Regions from separate parts of the Micromonospora sp. NPDC047707 genome, predicted to be linked through region 1. Evidence: riboswitches for the same ligand, from Rfam matches in the RefSeq annotation. Region 1 holds a riboswitch; each other region holds the start of a gene.
What was found. A riboswitch is a leader RNA that binds a small molecule or an ion and turns the genes downstream of it on or off. The one in region 1 is predicted to bind cyclic di-AMP.

Region 1 (2,258 bases):
CGTGGGCGCAGGTCATGACCACCACCACGGGTCGGTCGCGAACGCGGCGCAACGGCACCGCGGACGCCTCTGGGCGGCCTTCGCCCTGCTCGCCACCCTGATGGTGGTGGAGGCCGTGGCCGCGTTCCGCACCGGCTCGCTCGCCCTGCTCAGCGACGCCGGACACATGTTCACGGACGTGCTCGGCATCGGCATGGCCCTGGCCGCGCTCACCGCCACGCGCCGGACCACCGGCGACCCGCAGCGCACCTTCGGCCTCTACCGGCTGGAGGTGCTGGCCGCGCTCGCCAACGCCGTGCTGCTCTCCGGTGTCGCGATCTTCGTGCTGGTCGAAGCCGTCCGGCGCTTCGGCGACCCGCCGGAGGTGCAGACCGGTCCGATGCTCGCGGTGGCCGTCCTCGGCCTGCTCGCCAACGTGGGCGCCTTCGCCCTGCTGCGGTCCGGCGCCCGGGAGAGCATCAACGTGGAGGGCGCCTACCTCGAGGTGCTGGGCGACCTGCTCGGTTCGCTCGGCGTCATCGGCGCCGCACTCCTCATCGCCGCCACCGACTGGTGGTGGGCCGACCCGCTGGTCGCGGTCGCCATCGGCGCGTTCATCCTGCCGCGCACCTGGCGGCTCGGGCGGGCGGCGCTGCGCATCCTCGTCCAGGCCGCCCCGGAGCACCTCCAGGTCACCGCCGTGCACGACCGGCTGGTCGCCGTCCCGGGCGTCACCGAGGTGCACGACCTGCACGTCTGGACCCTCACCTCCGGGATGGAGGTAGCGTCCGCGCACCTCACCCTGGCCCCCGGTGCCGAGGTCGGCACGGTCCTCGCCGCCGCGCGGACGGCCCTGCGGGACGACTTCCGCATCGAGCACGCGACGTTGCAGATCGAGCCCGGTGCGGCCCCTGGGAGCTGCGGGGCGGTTGAGTGGTAACGGACACATCCGTGGTCTGAGCGGCTATTGTCCATTGATGTCGGATTAGGCGGTGACCACGCGGACACCGTCAGTCACATCCGCTGCACCTGCCCCAACCGTCCCGGTAGGCTCTGTTCCGGCCTCCGCCAGGCGGCACGCACCGGTGCCGGCGGTGGCCGCCGCCTAATCGCCCGCAGGGCGAGCCGGGGAACCAGGTACCTGGGGTGCATCCGCGTCGAGCGGTAGGGATCTTCCGTCCCGAACCCGTCAGCTAACCCGGTCGGCGGCTGACGGAAGGACATGTGGACAGATGCCAGAAGTGGCACCCGTACGACGACGCGCCGCCCGCGTGGCGGCCCTGCTCAGCGCGGCGCTCACCCTCGGTCTCGCCGCCACGCCGGTCGCCTCCGCGGCGGCCGCTCCCCCGGCCCGCCAGGCCGCCGCACCCGGCGACCCGGAAGGCGGCACCCCCGCCCTGCGCGCCCAACTCGAGGCGGCCAGCAAGGGCTTCCTGGACGCGAAGCGGGCCCTGGACACCTCGGTCAAGCGCCAGCAGCAGCTCGCCGAGCAGCTCAAGACCACCGAGACCCAGCTCACCGAGCGGACCTCCCGGGTCGGCCAGATCGCCGGCCTCGCGTACCGCACGGGGCGGCTCGGCACCGCGTCGGCGCTGCTCAACAGCACCTCGCCGGAGGGCTTCATGGACCGGGCCGCCGCGCTCGACGCGGTGGCCGCCAACGAGGACCAGGCCCTGCGCGAGCTGCTGGAGACCCGTGAGCAGGTCAGCAAGGCCAAGCTCGCGGTGGAGGTGGAGATCACCGAGCAGCGCAAGCAGCAGGCGGTGATGGCCAAGCGCAAGCAGCAGGCCGAGAAGGCGCTGACCGTCGCGAACTCCCGGGCCGAGGCACCCGCCGCCAGCCGGAGCGCGTCCCGGACGGCCGCACCCGCCCCGCGTAACTCGGACGGCTCCTGGCCGTCGGAGTCGTGCAGCGTCAACGACCCGACGCCCGCGAACGGCTGCATCACCCCGCGCACGCTCCACGCGCTCAACCAGGCCAAGGCGGCCGGGTTCACCCGCTACGTCTCCTGCTACCGCTCCGGCGGGTCGGGTGAGCACCCGAAGGGCCGGGCCTGCGACTTCGCCGCCCAGAAGAACGGCTTCGGCGGCGACGCGACCGGCGGCGACCGGACGTACGGCAACAACCTGTCGGCGTTCTTCGTCAAGAACGCCGACCGACTCGCCGTGCTCTACGTGATCTGGTACCGGCAGATCTGGCTGCCCAGCAGCGGGTGGAAGTCGTACAGCGGGGCGGGCGGCGACCCGTCCAGCGACCACACCAACCACGTGCACCTGTCC
Region 2 (2,258 bases), on a different contig from region 1:
GACCTCGACGGTATCGTCGACGTCCATATCGCGCAGACCGTCGAAGCGATGCCGGAGCAGTCGGAGGCGCTCGCCGCGGCCGTGGCCGCCGGCCGGTGCGCGATCGCCGGCATGTCGTACCGTCTCGCCGCCGGTGAGGTGCGGACGGTGGCCGGGATCGGTGACCTGCCCGCCGTGGACCCGGCCGCCCACGCCGCCGCCTGACCGGCGCCGCCCGCACGGCCGCGCCGCCGGACGACACCCGCCGCCGGCCGACCGACCTACGCGAAGGGCCGCCCCGCACATCGCGGGGCGGCCCTTTCCCGTCGTCGGCTACAGCAACGAGACGTGCACGTGGTCGGTGTGGTTGGACGGCCCGCTGTACGACTTCCAGCCGGTCGCCGGGAACCAGATCTGCCGGTTCCAGATCACGTAGTAGATGCCGAGCCGGTCGGCGTTGCGGACCAGGAACGCGGTCAGGTCGTTGCCGTACCGGCGCATGTCGTTGTTGTGCCACGAGCTGAACCCGCTGTTCTGCAACGACCAGTCGCAGGCGCGCCCCTTGGGGTGCTCGAAGGGGCCGCCGGAGCGGTGGCAGCCGACGAACCGTTTGAAACCGGCCCGTCGCACCTCGTTGTACATGTGCAGGGTCCGGGGGGTGACGCAGCCGGCGGTGGTCGGGTCGTTCTCGCTGCACGACTCGGACCGCCAGTCGCCGTCCGCGGTGCGGCCGGGGGCGATCCGGGCGACCGGGGACTCGGCGCTGACCAGGCCGCCGGTGAGCCCCTGTCCGCCGACCAGGCGGAGGGCCTTCTCGGCCTCGGTCTTGCCACGCTTCAGGTCGTTGGCCAGCTTCTGCTGTTCGCGGACCTCGGCGTCGAGGGCCAGCTTGGCCTGCTGGGCACGGTTCCGCACCGCGTTGACCACGGCGAGGCGCTTGTCGTTGACGAGGTTCAGCTCGTCCAGGGCCGACGCGCGGGCGATGAACGAGTCGGGGGTGTTCGCGCCGAGCAGCATCGACATCGCGCCGATCCGGCCGGTGCGGTACGACTGGGCGGCGATCTCGTTCACCTGGGGGGCCAGGGCGTCGAGGTCGGCCTGGGCGCGCCGGAGTTCCAGTTCGAGGACGAGGCGACGCTCCCGGGACTTCTCCAGCTGCGCCTGGGCCTTGACGAATTCGCGGTTCCGGGCCTCGATGAGGTCGCCGAGCAGCTTCGGCTCCGCGTCGTGCCCGGAGGGCTTGGGGGGTGCCGTGGGGGCGGCCGAGGCCGGTACGGGCCCGGCGAACACGGCCAGCGCGGCGAGCACGGCCACCACGGGTGTCGACCAGCGGCGTAGGGGTGCCGTCACAGTGTTCCCTTCCGTCGACCGCCGACCGGGTTAGCTGACGGGTTCGGGACGGAAGCGGCCCCTACCGCTGGCGCGGATTCACCCCACGTACCTGGTTCCCCGGCTCGCCTCGCGGCGATTGGGCGGTGGCCCCGCTGGCGCCGGTGCGCGCGTTCGGCGGTGACCGGCAGCGAGGTTACCTGACAGGTGTGCTGGGGATCTACGTCCGGAAGCCGACCAAATGCGCTATTCCGTATGTGCGCTGCGTGATCAGTGACGCGTTTATCAGGCGGGTGGGACGGCGTCGTCACCGTGCGGAGTGTCACCATCCGGCGTCCGTACTCCTGTCTCGGTCGGGCCACCCACCAGGGGCGGCGGGGGTGGTGGTGCCGGCGCGCGGCGTGCTCAGCGCCTCCAGCGCCTCCGTCCGTCCGGCGGCCGGGCGGGGCGCCGGAGCGGAGGCGTCCGCGCCCGCTCTCCCGCCACCGCGCCGCCCGGCGGTGGTGACCAGGGCGGCGAGCGCGGTGGTGAGCGGAACCGCGGCGATCAGGCCGAGCGTCGCGACGGCGCTGCGGACGATCTCCTGGGCGAGGAATTCGCTGGTGAGGATCTGCGTCGCGGCCCGCGAGTCGGCGGTCAGCAGGAGCAGTACGGGCAGCGAGGCACCCGCGTACGCCAGCACGATCGTGTTGACCGTGGAGGCGATGTGTGCCCGGCCGACCCGGGTCGCGGACCGGTAGAGCTGCCCCCGGGTCAGCCCCGGGTTGGCGTGGGCCAGCTCGGTGACGGTGGCCGCCTGGGTGACGGTGACGTCGTCGAGCACGCCGAGGGAGCCGATGACGATGCCGGCCAGCAGGAGGCCGTGCAGGTCGACGTCGGCCTGGAACATCGACAGGGTGGTGGCTTCCTCGCTGCCGTACCCGGTCAGGTGCGTGGCCGCGGTGGCGAGC
Region 3 (2,258 bases), on a different contig from region 1:
GCCCTGCCCCAGCTACGCGGGCAGCTCGACAGCCGTCGAAACAGTGACGGGAGTCGGCCGTGGTGCGTCCGGCGTGCGGCCGCACAAGGGTGACGCGGACGCCGACAACGGCCAGTGACATCCGGTGCTGCAAAAGGGACACGCGCCGGCGGGCCGACAGCACAAGATCCGCGCAACTTCGGGGAAAATGCCGTCTCGGGCGTAACCGAGGCAGCATCTTCGGTGAAGTTGCGCGGATCTTGCAGCGGAGGCTGCAGCGGTGAGCCCTTCTCGGCCCGCCGGCAGCCGGAACGGCGACGGGCGCCGGACCCCAAGGGGTCCGGCGCCCGTCGTGCGAGCGGGTCGGTCAGGCGGAGTAGCCGCGGGTCGCGGCCCAGTTCGCCAGGGCGATCGTGGTCATCCAGTACGACCCGGTCGCGGGGTTGGCCGAGTCGGCGATCCGCACCAGGCGGCCCTCGTCGTCGTACCCGGTCACGGCGATGTAGTGGCCGCCCGGGAACGAGTGCCAGCCGCCGTTGGTGTCGGTGGCGGAGCCGGCGATGTTCACGACGACGCCCCGCCCGTCGGTGATGGCGTCGACGACGTCGGCCTGGAGCCGGTCCATCTGCGCCGGGGTGGCGGCACGGCCCGGGATCATCCGGGTCCGGTACGGGTCACCCTTCACCATGGCGTTGAGCACCCGGGTGGTGTCCTCGGCCGAGTCGGTGCCGAACTGGTCGGTGCCCAGCGGACCGGCGAGGTGGTCCTGCGACCGCTCGATGCCGGTGGCGCTGAGGGCGTTCCGGACCGCGGCCGGGCCGCAGTAGTAGAAGTTGATCTGAGCCTGGTAGTCGAACTTCAGAAGCTTGGACTTCGAGGGCTTGGGCTTCTTGGTGAGGTCCGGGTCGGGTGCGGCCTTCGCGGCCGGTGAGCTGGACGGGGCTCCGCTCGACGGGGCGGCGCTGGACGGGGCGGCGCTCGACGGGGGGACGGCCACGGAACGGGCCTCGCCGCGCGAGGCGGCGGTGTTGCCACGCAGCTCTGCCACGGCGGCCGGGGTCTGCGCCGACGCGGGTGCGTCGCCGGGGCCGGCGACCAGGGCACCGGTGCCGGTCGCCAGCACGAGGACGGCGGCGGACGCGGCGGCCACCTGGTACGGACGCTCGGTGGCGAGACGACGGAGTTGACGCTTGAGGTGCTGCTTCACGGTTTCCTCCACGGACTGTCGGGGCTGGCGGCGCACCGGGCCGGCCGCGGGCAGCGGCGGGCCGGCCGTCCGGACCGGGTCCGGCGGCAGGTGGCCACGAGGGGACGAGCCCGGCGGGACCGGGCAGGGCGGTGGGTCAGCGCCCGGCGGCGAGCCGGACGGGCGCGGGCACCGCGATGCCGTGGAGGCGGCGATGGAACCGACGGTTGGGTTCGAACTGCACGAGGATGGGACTCCTTCCGATGCCGCCTACCGGGTTAGCTGACGGATTCGGGCGGGAAGTACGCCCTACCGCGACAATCGCGGATTCACCCCAGGTGCAGATTGGGTCCCCGGTTCGCCATGCGGCGATTGAGCGGGTCGGCGCGGCGTCGCCTCTTGCGATCGGTTACCGCACCGGACGCGCCGACACTACTGGCCGGTCAACCGGCCTGCCAACCCGCTCTGAGCTGCGTAAACCTCGATCATGGCAGCAATTTTGCGGGCAGTTTCGCACTGACGCGGCTCAATGGGACGGGAGGTGCTAACGACGCGGCCGGGCGGCAACGGGACAAGCGGCGGACATTACCCCGGCAGCGGCGGAGACAATCGACCGGACTGCGAATGTTGACCGGTTCGACGTCGGTGTGACCGGGCTCACGGAATTAAGTCAGCCGACCCGTGCGGGGCGCCAGCGTGCGGCGGCGACCGGCCGTCCGGTCCACGCCGTCCGAGGCTTCGTCCGCAGTGCCGGACGCAGGCTCTCCGCCGCCGCGTACGCCTCGGCGGCGAGCGCACGGGCCGCCTCGGCGGCCACCTCCGCGTCGCGCCAGGCGGCCCGCTCGGCGGCGGCCGCCGCCCGGTAGGCGGCCAGCTTGCCGTCGCGTACGGCCCGCGTCAAGACGATCTCCTGGTCGACCGGGTGCAGCCGGGCGTCCCAGCCGTCCCGGTGCCCGAACACGTCGCCGAGCTGCCGGGCGGACAGGTCACCCCGCCAGTGGGCGGCCACCGCGGCCCGGTGCAACCACCGCTCCCGCGCCGCGTACTCGGCCGGCGTACGCGACGTGCGCGGGGTGGGCAGCGCGGCGGCGGC

Region 2: linked by a shared signal. The riboswitch ahead of AB0873_RS22285 (hypothetical protein) and the one ahead of AB0873_RS13570 (hypothetical protein) in region 1 are both predicted to bind cyclic di-AMP.
Region 3: linked by a shared signal. The riboswitch ahead of AB0873_RS20850 (C39 family peptidase) and the one ahead of AB0873_RS13570 (hypothetical protein) in region 1 are both predicted to bind cyclic di-AMP.

What each region holds. Positions count from the first base shown of each region.
Region 1 covers NZ_JBEYSU010000009.1:228,572-230,829, reverse strand. The annotation lists gene AB0873_RS13575 (cation diffusion facilitator family transporter) at 2-919, shown strand; cyclic di-AMP (ydaO/yuaA leader) riboswitch at 1,072-1,203, shown strand; gene AB0873_RS13570 (hypothetical protein) at 1,221-2,258, shown strand, end outside.
Region 2 covers NZ_JBEYSU010000023.1:31,976-34,233, forward strand. The annotation lists gene AB0873_RS22280 (carbonic anhydrase) at 1-204, shown strand, start outside; gene AB0873_RS22285 (hypothetical protein) at 313-1,329, opposite strand; cyclic di-AMP (ydaO/yuaA leader) riboswitch at 1,334-1,464, opposite strand; gene AB0873_RS22290 (YibE/F family protein) at 1,631-2,258, opposite strand, start outside.
Region 3 covers NZ_JBEYSU010000020.1:11,661-13,918, reverse strand. The annotation lists gene AB0873_RS20850 (C39 family peptidase) at 347-1,198, opposite strand; cyclic di-AMP (ydaO/yuaA leader) riboswitch at 1,418-1,554, opposite strand; gene AB0873_RS20845 (hypothetical protein) at 1,836-2,258, opposite strand, start outside.